2 regions of the Paraburkholderia sp. J41 genome follow, and region 2 is predicted to be linked to the other one. Evidence: predicted binding sites of a transcription regulator. Region 2 holds the regulator's gene; the other holds the start of a gene.
The links. The regulator LexA, encoded in region 2, represses DNA repair genes until DNA is damaged. The targets are predictions, from matches to a motif close to ACTGTATNNNNATACAGT.
Positions count from the first base shown of each region.

Region 1: a site for LexA is predicted at 1,303-1,320, ahead of imuA (translesion DNA synthesis-associated protein ImuA). Genes of this name have one in related genera too.

Region 1 is NZ_CAJMZE010000039.1:34,345-42,888, reverse strand. It holds gene U5805_RS27530 (hypothetical protein) at 1-305, opposite strand, end outside; partial or broken gene U5805_RS27525 (PAAR domain-containing protein) at 354-572, opposite strand; gene U5805_RS27520 (hypothetical protein) at 915-1,043, shown strand; tRNA gene U5805_RS27515 (tRNA-Pro) at 1,134-1,210, opposite strand; gene imuA (translesion DNA synthesis-associated protein ImuA) at 1,401-2,270, shown strand; gene U5805_RS27505 (DNA polymerase Y family protein) at 2,167-3,789, shown strand; gene U5805_RS27500 (error-prone DNA polymerase) at 3,819-7,262, shown strand; gene U5805_RS27495 (SDR family oxidoreductase) at 7,323-8,252, opposite strand; gene U5805_RS27490 (heavy-metal-associated domain-containing protein) at 8,264-8,470, opposite strand.
Region 2 is NZ_CAJMZE010000015.1:71,759-80,302, forward strand. It holds gene U5805_RS17310 (CysB family HTH-type transcriptional regulator) at 1-634, opposite strand, end outside; gene U5805_RS17315 (sulfate ABC transporter ATP-binding protein) at 727-1,800, opposite strand; gene cysW (sulfate ABC transporter permease subunit CysW) at 1,869-2,906, opposite strand; gene cysT (sulfate ABC transporter permease subunit CysT) at 2,903-3,814, opposite strand; gene U5805_RS17330 (sulfate ABC transporter substrate-binding protein) at 3,958-5,061, opposite strand; gene lexA (transcriptional repressor LexA) at 5,379-6,029, shown strand; gene U5805_RS17340 (hypothetical protein) at 6,060-6,446, shown strand; gene U5805_RS17345 (DUF2939 domain-containing protein) at 6,557-7,270, shown strand; gene U5805_RS17350 (universal stress protein) at 7,420-7,890, opposite strand; gene nodI (nodulation factor ABC transporter ATP-binding protein NodI) at 8,177-8,544, shown strand, end outside.

The sequences.
Region 1 (8,544 bases), on a different contig from region 2:
ATCGCGGAAAGAAGACTGCCCATGACTGACGTGCCGTCAGTCTGAGGCTCAGAATGGACAACCTCTAATTTCTGGCAGGCTGAAGCATTGGGGCGCTCGAAATGCACCTTGTTACCGGAGTCAAACACTCCTTCCTGCATCGAGCCGTCTGAGAAATGGGCACGGCAACGCAAGCCTTCGCAACTGCCCGCATCGTTCAGGGCAAAGCGTATCCAATGATCCCCAGTCGGCGTGTCGGCCAGCAGATTGCCAGTTGGACTATAGCCCATGCTGGCAAGCTCATGACCTTGAATGGTCTCATACATGGACGATTGGGAAGCAATCATGACAGGAGGTGGGCTGCACCTGCACTGACAGATATCGTCCTGCAGAGCCCGCATTTTGCCCATCATGACAACAGGCAGACGCGGACCTTTGGCGACAATCTGGCCCGTGGACTTGCAAGCCGGGCAGCTAACATGAGCACCTACAAAAGTCAGTGCTTGCCCTTCATGGGAAACGAAGTGAATCCCCTCGATAACAGTTCCTCCCGCTGAGGACTTGTCACCGACCCTCAAATAATTTCGTTGCACGCCGAATCTCTCAGTTTCTTGATATTAAGTCTGAGAAAACTAGCACAGGCAATACGGCACAGTCAAAATTTAATTTTTAAGCTCTTTCAGTCATTCACTGGGCATTGTTTTGTCTCGCTTACGGCTTCGGAATTTCGGAGGATGGCGAAACGTCAAGCCAGTCTGAAAGCGTTTTAATCTTATCGGCAATCAATTCGCATATTCCGTTGCTGTTCCTGTTGAGGTATGCGGAAGCACTCTATTGCTTGTGGTGAATTTTATATCCTTCCTTTGATCAATATAAAATAGATTTAGGCGATAAATTGCCAAAAAATTGATCTATTTTTATAAAGGAAGAATTCGATGTTTTATCTCACAGAAAACCACGTTCGTATCGCTGTCGATCGGGTTGGCGGTCCTACCAAGACGGCAAACCTGGCTTCCGTCAGCAACGCGACGATCCACAACTGGCTGAAAGCCGGACGTATCTGAGGGATCCAGAGGTTCGACGGGAAATCAACGGGCTGCGTACCCCGGCCGGAAATAAAAAGGGGTTAGCCGAAGCTAACCCCTTGATATTACTGGTCGGAGCGATAGGATTCGAACCTACGACCCTCTGATCCCAAATCAGATGCGCTACCAGGCTGCGCTACGCTCCGACGAATCAGCGATTGTATCGGCTAAGCTCGCGCACCGTCAAATCCTTCGCACGAAGGCTTTCTTTCCCCGCTCTCCACGCATCCTGAAAAATACTGTATAAATATACAGGAATGGACGTGCCGTCCCGTTCTTGCCATGCCCCAATTTCGTTGCCGGGCAGGGCGAGGTATTCCCCGAACTTCCTGAAACATGGCCGCAGCCCTTCAGCTCACACCGCCGTCCACGGCGCAGCTTGCCGCGCATTTGCCGCCCGGCTTGCAAAGCCGCGTCTGGCAAGGCGATCAGCTCGCATATGCGAGCGAGCGCTCGGTGCCGAGCGGCCACGCCGCGCTCGACGCCCAGTTGCCGGGCGCCGGCTGGCCCACGGGCAGCCTCACGGAGCTGCTCGTGGAGCACGGCGGCATCGGCGAAATGCGGCTCGTCGCGCCCGCGCTGCGCGCGCTCACGGCGCAGTCCGGGCGGCACGCGATCCTCGTTGCGCCGCCGTGGCAGCCGTACGCCTGCGCGCTCAAGGCATGGGGCGTCGCGCTGGAACGCGTGATCTGGGTGCGCGCGAGCGAGGACGAGGCGGGCTGGGTTGCCGAGCAGGCGCTCAAGCAGGAGGGCATCGGCGCGGTGCTGCTCTGGCAGGCAAAGGCGCGGCCCGACACGGTGCGGCGGTTGCAGGTCGCCGCGCAGGATTCGCAGGCGCTCGCGTTTCTCATGCGGCCGCCCGCCGCGCGCAACCAGTCGTCGCCGGCACCGTTGCGCATGACTTGCACGCCGGTGGCGCCGCCCGCCGACGGCACGCTGAACCGGCGCGAATGGATGCAGCACGCCGCGCTTTCGGTCGACATTTTCAAGCGCCGCGGGCCGCCGCCCGCGCAACCCCTCGTCATCACTTTGCCGTTGCAGGACGCGGTGCTGCCCCAGCCGGACGCAGCATCGGGCGTCATGCCGTGGCCCAAGGTCAATCATGCTGTGGATCGCCGTCACCTTGCCGCTGCTGCCGCTGGAGGCCGTGAGGCCGCCGCTGCCGTCCCCGTCGTTCCCGCCGCCGCTGTTGCGCCCTTCGGATGATGGCGGCAGTGCCGATGCCGCCGCCGCGCCGCGCTGTTATGCGCTCGCCGACCACGCGCGCATCCTGATCGCCGATCTCGATGCGCTGCGCCTGGGCGTGGTGGCCGGCGGCACCCGCGCGCACGCGCTGGCGCTCGCGCCGGGGCTCGTGCTGCTCGAAGCCGATCCGGCGCGCGAGACCCGCGCCTTCGAGGCGCTGGCGCTCGCCTTGCTCGCGTACACGCCGAAGGTGTCGCTCGCGCCCGCGCCGCTGCCGCATACGGTGCTGCTCGAAGTGGGCTCGGGGCTGCGTCTTTTCGGCGGCGTGCGCGCGCTGCTCGCGAAGGTCGCGGCCACGGTCGCGGATTGCGGGCACGTCGCGCGCATCGCCTGCGCGCCCACCGCGTGGGGCGCATGGACGCTCGCGCAAGCGCGCGCCACGCAAACCTCGCGCCGCTGGCGCGTGCTCAAGGATGCGACGCTCGCGCGCACGCTCGACGCCTTGCCGGTCGGGCTCGCGCCGTTCGCCGCGCAGCACGACCACGCGCTTACGCAGATCGGTTGCGCGACGCTCGGCGATTTGCGGCGCCTGCCGCGCGACGGCATCGTGCGTCGTTTTGGCGACGGCGTGCTCGCGTGGCTCGCGCAGGCGCGCGGCGAGGCGCCCGATCCGCGCGGCTGGTTCGAGGCGCCGCCGTCGTTCCAGGCGTCGCTCGAATTGCAGGCGCGGGTGGAAAGCGCCGAGGCGCTGCTGTTCGCCGCGCGCCGCCTCGTGATGCAACTGGCCGGCTGGCTCGCCGCGCAGCACGCGGCGCTGGCGGGTTTCGAATTGCGTCTCGAACACGAACTGGCTTCGCGTCATGCGCCGCGCACGTCGAGTCTCGCCATCGCGTGGGCCGCGCCTTCGCGCGACGCCGACCATTTGCTGTGGCTGCTGCGCGAGCGGCTCAATCAGACCCAACTCGCCGCGCCCGTCATCGGCCTCGCGCTCGTGGCTGCGGACGTGAGCGATTACGCCGCGCCCACCGACACGCTGTTTCCGATGGCGGAAGCCGCCGAAGCCTCGCTCGGCCAACTGTTCGAGCGCATCGGCGCGCGGCTCGGCGAGCAGAACGTGTTGCAGCTTTTCGTCGAGGACGATCACCGGCCCGAGCAGGCGATGTCGGCACGGCCGTGGCGCGCGGAGAAAGCGAAGGGCGGCGGCAAGCCGCGTCGGCCGAAACAGGCGGCGCAAGCGCGCGAGGACGCGAACGCGCCTGTGCAAAGCGCGTTCGATCTGCCCGAGGTGCCGTTGCCCGCGCAGCCGCGCCCGGCGTGGCTGCTCGAAAAGCCGCTCAAGCTCGCGACGCGCGGCGACCGGCCCATTTATCGCCGCCCGCTCAAGCGCCTCACGCGCACGGAGCGCATCGAGTCGGGCTGGTGGGACGGCGAGAGCGTCGAGCGCGACTACTATGTCGCCGCCGACGATCAGGGCCGCATGTTCTGGCTGTATCGCGAACGCACCGGCGGCCAGTGGTATTTGCAGGGGCTGTTCGGTTAGCGCCCCGCGTTTTTGTTTTCACCGTCACCATGTCGAATCGCGCGACGCCCGGCTCGCCGCCTGCGCAATCATCGGCGCAGTTTCCCGATTACGCGGAGCTGCATTGCCTGACTCATTTCTCGTTCCTGCGCGGCGCGTCGCGTCCGCGCGAACTGGTCGAGCAGGCGATCCTGCACGGCTATCGCTCGCTCGCCATCACCGACGAATGCTCGCTCGCCGGCGTCGTGCGCGCATGGAGCGCGCTCAACGAGTACGACGCGGCGCGCAGGCAGGCGCACACCGAGGCGACGCGCGCGGCCCGTTTGCTCGGCGGCGACGTGCCCGCGCCGTTCAAACCGTCGCTGCATCTCATCATCGGCAGCGAACTCCATCTCGTCGACGAGCACGGCGCGCCGTTTTGCACGCTCGTCGCGCTCGCGATGAACCGCGAGGGCTATGGCAATCTTTGCGAGCTGATTACGCTTGCGCGTTCGCGGGCGCCGAAGGGCAGCTATCGCCTGCATCCCGCCGATTTCACCGAGCCTCAAGGCGATCTCGCGCATCTGAAGTATCTGCGCGATTGCGTGCTGCTGCTCGTGCCGCAAGGTGCGGCCACGCCCGCGCAAACCTTGCGCGCCGCGCACTGGCTCGCCGGTTTCGCGGCCGAGCGTGCGTGGCTCGCGCTCGAGCTTTGGTACACCGGCAATGACGACGCGCAGCTCGACGTGCTGCGGCACATTTCGCAGGAAAGCGGCTTGCCGCTCGTCGCCGCGGGCGGCGTGGTGATGCATGCGCGTTCGCGCAAGCCCTTGCAGGACACGCTGAGCGCGATTCGCATCGGCAAGCCGCTCGCCGCGTGCGGGCGCGCGCTCGAGCAGAATGCCGAACGCCATCTGCGCTCGCGCTTGCGGCTTGGCAATCTGTATCCGCGCGACACGCTCGACGCGACGCTCGCGGTCGCGCGCCGCTGCCTGTTCGCGCTCGACGAACTCGCCTACGAATATCCCGAGGAAATCGTGCCGACGGGCGAAACGCCCGCCACGTGGCTACGCAAGCTCGTGGAGCAGGGCGCGCTCGAGCGCTGGTCCGACGGCCTCAACGAGAAGCGCCGCGCGCAGATCGAGGAGGAACTCGCGCTCATCGCCGAACTGAAATACGAAAAGTATTTTCTGACCGTGCACGACATCGTGCGATTCGCGCGCTCGGAGAACATTCTTTGCCAGGGGCGCGGCTCGGCGGCGAACTCGGTGGTGTGCTATTGCCTGAAGATCACCGAGATCGACCCCGTGCGCATGAACATGCTGGTCGCGCGCTTCCTGTCGCGCGCGCGCAATGAACCCCCCGATATCGACGTCGATTTCGAACACCAGCGCCGCGAAGAAGTCATTCAGTACATCTACCGAAAATACGGCAACCGCCGCGCGGCGCTCACGGCCACGCTCATTTCGTATCGCGCGCGCAGCGCGTTGCGCGACGTGGGCAAGGCGCTCGGGCTCGATCACGCGCTGGTCGAGAAGCTATCGGGCGCGCACCAGTGGTGGGACGGCCCCGATTCCATCGCGCATCATCTCGCCGAAGCGGGCTTCTCCGCCGAATCGCACGTCACGCAGCAGCTCATACGCCTGACGCGCGAACTGCGCGGCTTTCCACGCCATCTTTCGCAGCACGTGGGCGGTTTCGTGATCGCGCGCGACAAGCTTTCGCGGCTCGTGCCCATCGAGAACGCGGCGATGAAGGACCGCTACGTGATCGAATGGGACAAGGACGACATCGACGCGCTGCGCCTGCTCAAGGTCGACGTGCTGGCGCTCGGCATGCTTTCGGCGATCCGGCGCGCGCTCGAATTCGTCGCGCTGCGGCGCGGGCTGCCCGAGTTCCGCGTGCAGGACGTTCCGGCCGAAGATCCGGCTGTCTACGAAATGTGCTGTCACGCGGACACCGTGGGCGTGTTCCAGATCGAATCGCGCGCGCAGCAAAGCATGTTGCCGCGCCTGAAGCCGCGCGAGTATTACGACCTCGTGGTTCAGGTGGCGATCGTGCGGCCGGGGCCGATCCAGGGCGACATGGTGCATCCGTATCTGAAGCGCCGCGAGCAGGCGGAGCCGGTCAAGTACGAGAAGGACGAACTGCGGCCCGTGCTCGAACGCACGCTCGGCGTGCCGATCTTCCAGGAGCAGGTCATGCATCTCGCCATGGTCGCGGCCGGTTATTCGGGCGAGGAAGCGGACCAGTTGCGCCGCGCGATGGCCGCGTGGCGCCGCGACGGCGATCTGCGGCCGTATCAGGCCGATCTCAAGCGGCGCATGATGGAGAACGGCTACGAGGCGGAATTCGCCGATCGCATCTGCAAACAGATCGAGGGTTTCGGCGATTACGGCTTTCCCGAAAGCCATGCGGCAAGCTTTGCGATGCTCGTCTACACGAGTTCGTGGATCAAGCGTTACGAGCCTGCCGCATTTCTCGCAGGACTGCTGAACAGTCAACCGCTCGGCTTTTATTCGCCGTCGCAACTCGTGCAGGATGCGAAGCGCCACGGCGTACCGGTGCGCGCGCCCGATATCGCAACGAGCGACTGGGAGTCGGTGCTGGAAAGGCGCGGGCGGCCGGGCGTGCGTCTAAACGCCGACACCGCGCGCACGCGCCGGATTCGGACCGCGCATTATCGGGCGCTGCTGGGCGCCGCCGTGGCGCGTACAGACGCGCCGCGCTTGTGCCGTTTCATGCGTTACCACTGGCGTCTAAGACGCATACGCGTCACGCTGGCCCCGGCGCGTTATGGATTCAGCGGGCCGGCGGTGCGGCTCGGCTTCAGTCTCATCAAGGGCTTTTCGGAGAGCGCCGCGCTGCGCGTGATGGCGGCGCGCGCCCAGGCGCCGTTCACCGACGTCGACGATCTCGCGCGCCGCGCCGCGCTGACACGCCGCGAACTGGAAGCGCTGGCGGCAAGCAATGCGCTCGAAAGTCTTGCCGGACATCGGCGCGAGGCTTGGTGGGCCGTGACCGCGCAGCATGCGGTGCCCGAACTTTTGCGCGACGCGCCGGTTGATGAAGCCCGGATCGACTTGCCGCGCGCCTCGGAAGGCGCGGAGATCGTCGCCGATTATGCCAGCCTGCGCCTCACGCTCAATCGCCATCCACTCGAACTGCTGCGGCCGGGACTCGCGAAGCAGCGCTTTCGCAGCGCGGCGCAACTCGGGCATTGCGGTCACGGCAGGCGCGTGCGCGTGTGCGGCATCGTCACGGTGCGGCAACGGCCCGGCACCGCGAACGGCACGATTTTCGTTTCGCTGGAGGATGAAACCGGCGCGATCAACGTGATCGTGCATCCGAAGCTTGTGGAGGCGCAGCGCCGCGAGCTGCTCGGCTCGCAATTGCTGGCGGTGGAAGGCGTGGTGCAGCGGCAGGGGCCGGTCGTGCATCTGGTCGCGCACCGGCTCGAAGATCACAGCCGGCTGCTGGGGCGGCTCGCGACCACGAGCCGGGATTTCCATTGAGCGAGCCACGAAGCGCGCGGCGCTCGCTGCCGCGCGCCGAGTGGCCGCAACGCCGATGACTTAAGGTTGGCCGCCTGCGTGCTCGAAGGCGTCGATCACCGCGCGAATCGCCGCGTCGAACGGCGTGCGCCGCCCGATTCCCAACGCTTCGAGCCGGCTCGAATCGAGATGGCAATCGCGCGGACGCGGCGTCGCATCGGCGTGCGCGGGCTGCGCATCGAGCCGCGCCTGCACGCCGAGCGCCTGCGCGAGTCGTTCGGCGATATCGAACTTCGTCATGGGCTCGTCGCCGGACCAGTGCGCGATGCCGTTCACCGGCCGGCCGTCCGCGCAACGCAGCAGCAACTCGCGGATCGCGAACGCCACGTCGGGCGTGAAGGTCGGATAGCGCGTGGCCCACGCGTCCATCGGCGCGGCTTGCGCGCCCGGCCGCGACGAAGCGACGACGGCCGGCACGAGGCTCGTCACCGCCGACTCGTGCCAACCCGAAGTCGCCGCGCAAACCGGGCCGAACAGCAGCGGCAAGCGCAGTACGAGCGCGTTGCCGCCGCCTTCGAGCAGCGCGCGTTCGCCTTCGAGCTTGCTGTGGCCGTAGGCGTTGAGCGGATTGGGCGTGTCGTCGACGCGGTAGGGCGGCTTCGTGCCGTCGAACACGTAGTCGGTGGAAATCGACAGCACCCACGCGCCACGCGCGCGGGCCGCCGCGCCGACGTGGCGCACCGCGTCGACGTTGAGCGCGCGGGCTGCGGCCGGATCGCGCTCGCAGACATCCGGGCGGCGCTCGGCGGCGGCCAGCACGATCGCGTCGGGCGCTTCGCGCTCGACGAACGCCCGCACCGCCTCCGCGTCGCGCACGTCGAGCACGCGTGTGGCATCGCGCGCGTGGCGAAACGCGGTGGGCACGACTTGCCAGGCCGTTTCGGCGCCCAGCTCGCGAACCACGGCGCGCCCGAGCAAGCCCGACGCGCCGATCACGGCAACCTTGAACATGGCGCGTTCCGTCAGACGTCGGCGCTGCCGGTCACGGTATAGCCGGCTTCGTCGATCGCGTTCTTGAGCGCATCGGCGCTTTGCGTCGACTCGACTTTCACGCGGCCGCCCGCAAGATCGACCTCGACCTTCGCCTGCGCGTCCTGCTCGTGAATCGCGCGGGTGACAGCGCCCACACAGTGCTGGCAGCTCATGCCTTCGACGTTGAACTCGATCATCGTGTCTTCCTTTTCAGTGAGTGAAGCGGACTGTGAAGCGTGCCGTGAAGCGGACTGTGAAGCCCGCTGAAGCC
Region 2 (8,544 bases):
CGAACGCCTGGTCGATGTGCGAGCGGCCCGTGAAGTCCTGGTCGTAGGTGATGATCGGATACTCGGCGATCTCTTCGAGCGTGAGGTTTTCGCGGCCCACGAGCGGGTGCGTTTTCGGCACGACCACGACGTGATGCCACGAATAGCACGGGAACGTCACGATGTCGGGGAAACGGTCTAGCGCTTCGGTGGAAATGCCGATGTCGGCCTCGCCGTTGATGATCATCTGCGCGATCTGCTGCGGATTGCCCTGGCGCAGCGCGAGATGCACTTTCGGAAACACCTCGCGGAACTGATGCACGACCTTCGGCAGCGCGTAGCGCGCCTGCGTGTGCGTGGTGGCCACCACCAGATGGCCGCTGTCCTGATCGGCGAACTGGCGCGCCACGCGGCGCAGGTTTTCCGCGTCGAGCAGCATGCGCTCGATGAGCTGATGCACCGCCTTGCCCGGCTCCGTGAGCCCCGTCAGGCGCTTGCCGCGACGGATGAAAATATCGACGCCGAGTTCGTCCTCCAGATCCTTGATCTGCTTGGACACGCCCGACTGCGACGTGTAAAGCACGTTCGCCACTTCGGTCAGGTTCATGTTCTGGCGCACGGCTTCGCGCACGAAACGCAATTGCTGAAAATTCATGGTCTTCTCTCCGGGACTGCGGACCGTTTTTCGTTATGTGCCGATACGTCGACGGCGTTCGACGACATTCGCCGGGCTTCGCGCTTTGCGCATCATGCGCCTTGAGCCGGAAACACGCGCAAACCGCGCGGCACCGCCGTCACGCCCTCGCCCACCGAAAGCCCGAGCGCGCGCCACGAGTCGCGATCGAGTTCCGCTTCGAGCGCGCCGCCCGTGCGGCTTTCCAGCTCCACGCGCACCGAACCGCCGAGCGTCACCACGCGCCGCACGTCGACCACGATGCCGTCGCGATGCGCGGCGCCCGTCGAATCCTGACGATGCAGCACGAGATCGTGCGGCCGCACGAACGCGAGCGCCGGGCCCTGAAAGCTCGCCGTCACCGAAATCGGCTGCGCCGCGCCATCGGCGACGAAACCGTTCGCGTCCACGCGCCCGCGCAGACGATTCGCCGCGCCGAGGAATTCGTAGACGAACGCCGTCTGCGGATGATCGTAGACGTCCTGCGGGCTGCCCACCTGCTCCACGTGGCCGTGATTCATCACGACGATGCGATCGGCCACTTCGAGCGCCTCCTCCTGATCGTGCGTGACGAAGATCGTCGAAATATGCAGATCGTCGTGCAACCGGCGCAGCCACGAACGCAGCTCCTTGCGCACCTTGGCATCGAGCGCGCCGAACGGCTCGTCGAGCAGCAGCACCTTCGGCTCCACGGCAAGCGCGCGCGCAAGCGCGATACGCTGACGCTGGCCGCCCGAAAGTTCGGACGGGTAACGCTGCGCGAGCCAGTCGAGCTGCACGAGCCTGAGCAGTTCATGCACCTTTTCGCGGATCACGGCTTCCGAGGGGCGCTCGTTGCGCGGCTTCACGCGCAGGCCGAACGCGACGTTCTCGAACACCGTCATATGGCGAAACAGCGCGTAATGCTGAAACACGAAACCGACCTGGCGCTCGCGCGCGCCCACCTCGCCCACGTCCTGGCCTTGCAGCACGACCTGGCCCGCATCGGCGTATTCGAGCCCGGCGATCACGCGCAGCAGCGTGGTCTTGCCGCAGCCCGAAGGCCCGAGCAACGCGACCAGCTCGCCCGGCGGAAAGTCGAGCGAGACGTTGTCCAGGGCGGTGAAGTCGCCGAAACGCTTTTGCAGATTGCTGACGGTGATGCCCATGATTTACCGCTCTCCTGTTTCGGTCCGGCGCGCACGCTCGAGCGCCGCTGCGCCGGACCCGTGAATGCTCATTGCAGCGATTGACGCGCAACGCCTTGACGTGCGCCGCCCGGCGCGGCCTGTGTCGCCGATGTCCCTTGTGTCGCCGGTGTCCCCGCCGGTGTCCCCGCCGGTGTCTCTTGTGCCGCTTGCGGCCCGAGATGCGCGGGCAGCGCGCCGGCATCGCGCGTTTCCGACGACATATGGCGCTCCGCGAGCAGCTTCAAACCGAGCGTCACGAGCGCGAGCAGCGCCAGCAGCGAGGCCACGGCGAACGCGGCCGCGAAGTTGTACTCGTTGTAGAGGATTTCCACGTGCAGCGGCATCGTGTCGGTTTGACCGCGAATGTGCCCGGACACCACCGAAACCGCGCCGAATTCGCCCATCGCGCGCGCGTTGCAGAGGATCACGCCGTACAGCAGACCCCAGCGGATATTCGGCAGCGTCACGCGGCGAAACATCTGCCAGCCCGAGGCGCCCAGCACGTGCGCGGCTTCCTCCTCGTCGCTGCCCTGTGCCTGCATCAGCGGAATCAGCTCGCGGGCGACGAACGGGAACGTCACGAAGATCGTCGCGAGCACGATGCCCGGCACCGCGAAAATGATCTGCACGTTATGGTCTTCGAGCCACGGCCCGAGCCAGCCTTGCGCGCCGAACATCAGCACGTAGATGAGGCCCGAGATCACCGGCGACACCGAGAACGGCAGGTCGATCAGCGTCGTCAGCAGCGCCTTGCCGCGAAACTCGAACTTGGCGATCGTCCACGAGGCGACCAGACCGAACACGAGATTGAGCGGCACCGCGACGGCAGCGGTGATGAGCGTGAGCTTGATGGCCGAAAGCGCGTCGGGGTCGGCGAGCGAGTCGAAATAAAACCCGATGCCCTTGCTGAGCGCCTGCCAGAACACGGCGACGAGCGGCACCACGAGAAACAGCGCGAGAAACGCGAGCGCGATGCCGGTCAACAACCAGCGCACCCAGGCGGCTTCGGTGACGGGATCGGGACGACCAGTATTGGGACGCCCAGTATCGGGACGCCCCGCGTTGCGTCGTGCGGACGTGCTCATTGCGCACCTCCGCCCAGCGCCGCGCCGCTGGCGGTCGTGCCCACGGCCTGCGGCGCGCCCGCGCCGGTGATGCCCCGGCTCGTGCGGCGTTGCAGATACCACTGCAACGTATTGATGATGAGCAGCATGACGAACGACACGCAGAGCATGACCACCGCCAGCGCCGTCGCGCCCGCGTAGTCGTATTGTTCGAGCTTGGTGATGATGAGCAGCGAGGTGATCTCCGACTTCATCGGCACGTTGCCGGCGATGAAGATCACCGAGCCGTATTCGCCCAACGCGCGCGCGAACGCGAGCGCGAAGCCGGTGAGCAGCGCGGGCAGCGCGGCCGGCAAGATCACGCGGCGAAACACGAGCGCGCGCGAGGCGCCGAGGCACGCGGCCGCTTCCTCCTGCTCGCGCTCGAACTCTTCCAGCACGGGCTGCACCGTGCGCACGACGAACGGCAAGCCGATAAACGTGAGCGCCACGAGCACGCCGAGCGGCGTGAAGGCGATCTTCAGCCCGAGCGGTTGCAGGTACTGGCCGATCCAGCCGTTGCCGGCGTACACGGCCGCGAGCGAAATGCCGGCCACGGAGGTGGGCAGCGCGAACGGCAAGTCGACGAGCGCGTCCACGATGCGTTTGAACGGGAACGTGTAGCGCACGAGCACCCACGCGAGCAGAAAGCCGAACACGGCGTTGATGAGCGCGCCGCCGAGCGCCGAAAGAAACGTGAGCCGATACGACGCGATCACGCGCGGCGACCACACCGCGCGCACGAACTGGCTCCAGTCGAGCGTCGCCGTCTTGAGGAAGGTGGAGGCCAGCGGGATCAGCACCACGAGGCTCAGGTAAGCCACCGTGATGCCGAGCGTCAGGCCGAATCCCGGCAGCGCACTGGGCTTGCGTAATCGAAACGTCGTCATGCTCGTCGTCCAGACATGGGTTGCGCTTTTTTGCGCCGAAAAGCGCGCCCGTGGGCGCGCTTCGTTGTTATGCGGCCGCGTCGTTCCTGTGCGCGGCCGATGCTTTCGGTTGCTGCCTTGCGTCGTAGCGTCCCGCTCGCGCCTTACTGCGGCTGATAGATGGAGTCGAACACGCCGCCGTCCGCGAAATGCGTCTTCTGCGCCTTGGCCCAGCCGCCGAACGTGTCGTCGACCGTGTAAAGCTTCAGCTTCGGAAACTTCGCCGTGAGCGCCGCGGGCACCGCGGTCGAACGCGGACGATAGAAGTTCTTCGCGGCGATCTCCTGACCTTCCTCGCTATAAAGGAACTGCAAATAGGCTTCCGAAACCTTGCGCGTGCCCTTCTTGTCGACGACCTTGTCCACCACGGCAACGGGCGGCTCGGCCAGAATGCTCACCGAAGGCACGACGATCTCGAACCTGTCGGGGCCGAATTCCTTGAGCGAGAGAAACGCCTCGTTTTCCCAGGCGATCAGCACGTCGCCGATATCGCGCTGCACGAAGCTCGTGGTCGCGCCGCGCGCGCCCGAATCGAGCACGCCCGCATTCTTGTAGACCTTCGTCACGAACTCCTTCGCCTTCTGCTCGTTGCCGCCCGGCTGATGCAGCGCGTAGGCCCACGCCGCAAGGTAGTTCCAGCGCGCGCCGCCCGAGGTTTTCGGATTCGGCGTCACGATCGAGACGCCCGGCTTCGCGAGATCGTCCCAATCCTTGATGTGCTTCGGGTTGCCCTTGCGCACGAGAAACACGATGGTCGAGGTGTACGGCGAGGCGTTGTCCGGCAGACGCTTTTGCCAGTCTTTCGCGACGAGGCCCTTGTTGGCGAGCGCGTCGATGTCCCAGGCGAGCGCGAGCGTGACGACATCGGCTTGCAGGCCGTCGAGCACCGAACGCGCCTGCGCGCCCGAGCCGCCATGCGACTGCTTGATGGTGATGGTTTCGCCCGTCTTCGCCTTCCACTGCTTGATGAAGGCTTCGTTGATGTCCTGATACAACTCGCGCGTCGGGTCGTAGGAGACGTTGAGCAGCGCGGTATCGGCATGCGCGGCCACGGGCGCCAGCGCCGCCGCGCCGCCCAGCAATGCCGCGACCGGCACGATCAGCGGCGCCGCTCCGAGCGCCAGCCTCGCCGCCCATGTCCTGAGCCAGCCTGCTCGCGGCGCTTTCTCCGCCGCTTTCCCCGCCAATTTCCCCGATTCCGTGACCATCTATCTGTTCTCCGTGCCCGTATGTGGTTGCCGGCAAGTTGCCGCTCAGTTGCCGACTCAGTTGCCGCTAACGATGGAGGCCAGTCTAGCGATCCGCTTACATCATTAAAAATAATGTTTCTTCATTTTTTAATACGCAAAAGTGGTAAGCGACAGAGGAAACCGCTGCAACGGCATTTTTCCGTCCGTCAGGGCGCCATGAAACGCTGCTGCGGCGGCATCGGCAAGGCATCGGGGCGACGAACTTCAAGTAACACTTGAAAAGCGGCAAATACTGTATAAAAATACAGTCACCTGTTTAAACATACAGTGGCGCCATGACCAAACTCACCGCACGACAACAGCAGGTTTTCGATCTGATCCGCCGGGCGATCGAGCGCACCGGCTTCCCGCCCACCCGCGCCGAAATCGCGGCGGAGCTGGGTTTCAGTTCCGCCAATTCGGCCGAGGAACATTTGCGCGCGCTGGCGCGCAAGGGCGTGATCGAGCTGGCTGCGGGCGCCTCGCGCGGCATCCGTCTCGTGCCCATGGGCGACGAGCTGCCGCATCAGTTCACGCTGCCGCATGCGAGCATCATGCAGCTCGCGCTGCCGCTCGTCGGCCGCGTGGCGGCGGGCAGCCCGATCCTCGCGCAGGAACATATCTCGCAGAACTACATGTGCGACCCGGCGCTCTTTTCGAGCCGCCCCGACTATCTGCTGAAAGTGCGCGGTCTTTCGATGCGCGACGCCGGCATTCTCGACGGCGACCTGCTCGCCGTGCAGAAGAAGGCCGAGGCGAAGGACGGCCAGATCGTCGTGGCGCGTCTTGGCGACGACGTCACGGTCAAACGCCTCAAGCGCCGCCCGAACGGCCTGGAGCTGATCGCCGAAAACCCCGACTACGACAATATTTTCGTCGAGTCCGGCAGCGCGGAATTCGCGCTGGAAGGCATCGCGGTCGGCTTGATTCGCCCCACCGAATTCTAAAAATCCGCTGATATCCGTCTGGAGAGAGTCATGGAACGCCTTGCCCGTCTGCTGCCCTTCCGTCAATTCGGCCGCCTGCGTCATCTGCGTGGAATCGCCTCGTGCGCCGCGCGCGAGATGCGCGCCACGGCTGCCGCCATCAACGGCTCGCTCTTCGACGATATCGACAACGCGCCCAACCTCGTCGCCACCAGCACGGCCGACCTGCCGCCGCTGCCCTCGGCACAGCCGGCGTTCGCGCGTGTTTCGCTCAACAGCGCGCTCAACGTCGACCAACCCGCGCGCCGCGCGCCGGTGCGCGTCTATCACGGCCCGTCGCGGCTCATTCTGGTGGGCACGGTGGACGCGGTGTGCCGCGCGATCGACCGCTGCATTGCCGAGCAACCGACCGACTTGCCGGCCGCGCTCGCGAAATAAGGCACGCGCGTCGCAAAAAAGGACGCGCCGCGATGCGGGTTCTGTTTGTGCTTCGGGATCGTTTTCGCTTTATGGCGGTCAATCCTTGACCGAACGATCACGCCCACCTTATGACAGAGCCGCTCGCGAATACCTCAAGCTGGAAAAAGCCCCTTGCGATCACCGTCGCGGTGATTGCTACCGTTGCGGTACTCGGTTATGGCTACGCGTCGCCGTATATCGCCGTGAATCGCATGAAAGCCGCTGCCGACGCGCGCGACGCCGCCACGCTCAACGAATACGTCGATTACCCGGCGCTGCGCGTGAGTCTGAAGCAGCAAGTTGGCGCGCTGTTGCAGCAGCGCATTCACGCGCAGCACAGCAGCAATCCGCTTTTGCTGCTCGGCGCGGTGATCGGCGCGGCGTTGATCGGCCCGCTCGTGGACGCCTACGCTACGCCCGATGGTGTGGCCGCACTGCTCAACGGCATGCCGCCCACGGGCAAGCCGGGCGAACAACCCGCGGCGCCCGCGCCGCAAACCTCGGGCGCGCAGCCGGCGCCGCCTGTTCAATCAACGCAACCGGCGCCCGCAGCGCCGCCGGCCGCCGCGCCCGCACCACCCGCTCAACCTGCTCCGCCCGTGCAAACCGCCCCGGGCACGCCTGCACCGGGATCACGGCCTGTTACCGCGGCGGGCTATCGCAGCCTCAATGAGTTCGCGCTCACATGGGACCGCGGCACGACGGGCGAGCACTACGCCGCCATCCTTCAGCGCCACGGGCTTTTTTTCTGGAAGCTCGCGGCGGTCGAGCTCAATGAGGGAAGCGCGGCAAATTCGCCGTAACGGCGTTTGCCGTAAAAGCATCGCCGCAAAGCCGGTTCCGGGGCGAACCGGCTTCGCACTGGATTGAGCCGCTCAATTGGGCCGCTCAATTGGGCCGCTCAATTGCGCCGCTCAATGCGTCACTCAGAGCGGCGCCTGTCAGGGCAATCTCAAGCGGCGGCTTGCTGCTGTTTTTCCTCGGCCGCCGACGAACACGCCACAAGAATCGAACACGACACGCGATCGAGCAGCGGCGTATTGCCCGCGCCCATCCACCAGCGCGCAAGCCCGGTGCGGCAGCGATGCCCGACCACCACGAGATCGACGTTCAGTTCGATGGCGAGATTTGCGATTTCGTCGATCGGATGCCCGAATGCAAAGTGCCCCTGCGCGCGCACACCGCGCTCGGTGAGCCAATCCACGCCTTCCTGAAGAATCTCGCGCGCTGTTTCCTCGAAGCGGCCGCACGCCACATCGGTCAGCAGCCCCGCGCTTTGAGCGATGGACGAGCGCATGTCGACGACCGAGAGCAGATGCGTTTCGGCCTGCAAGTCGAGCGCAAGGTCGGCGCCGCAGCGCAGCGCCTTGCGGCCTTCGCGCGAGCCGTCGTAACAGAGCAGGATTTTCTTGTAGCTCGCCATGATCATTTCTCCCTACCCGCATGAAGTGCGGGCTGTGCGATTCTCATGATCGTGCGCCGCAATTGGCGATGCAAGGGTTGGAAAACGCCAGGTCGGCATCAAAAAACGCCAGATTTTTGCCGATGGTTTCCTGACAGGACGCACGCCGCTTGCGCCCGCGCACCGATTCGCGCCGCAACACGGCGCGCAACGCTCCCGCTGCCCGCTCGCGGCGCAGCGATGCACTAGAATGGACCGCCTCGGCTTCGCGCCCTTTCGCCCACGTCGACCTTTTCCCATTTTGTCCATGCCCGCAGCCGCCATCGAATTCGAGCAGGTCATCAAACACTACGGCGACCGCGCGGTCGTCAACGGACTGTCGTTCGAGGTCGTGCCCGGCGAATGTTTCGGTCTGCTCGGACCCAACGGCGCGGGCAAGACCACGACGCTGCGCATGCTGCTCGGCATCGTCGCGCCCGACGCGGGGCGCATCAGCCTGTGCGGCGAACCGGTGCCCGCGCGCGCCCGCCACGCGCGCGCGCGCGTGGGCGTCGTGCCGCAGTTCGACAACCTCGATCCCGACTTCACCGTGCGCGAGAACCTGCTCGTGTTCGGCCGCTACTTCGGTTTGTCGGCGCAACAAACGCGCGATCTCGTCGCGCCGCTGCTCGAATT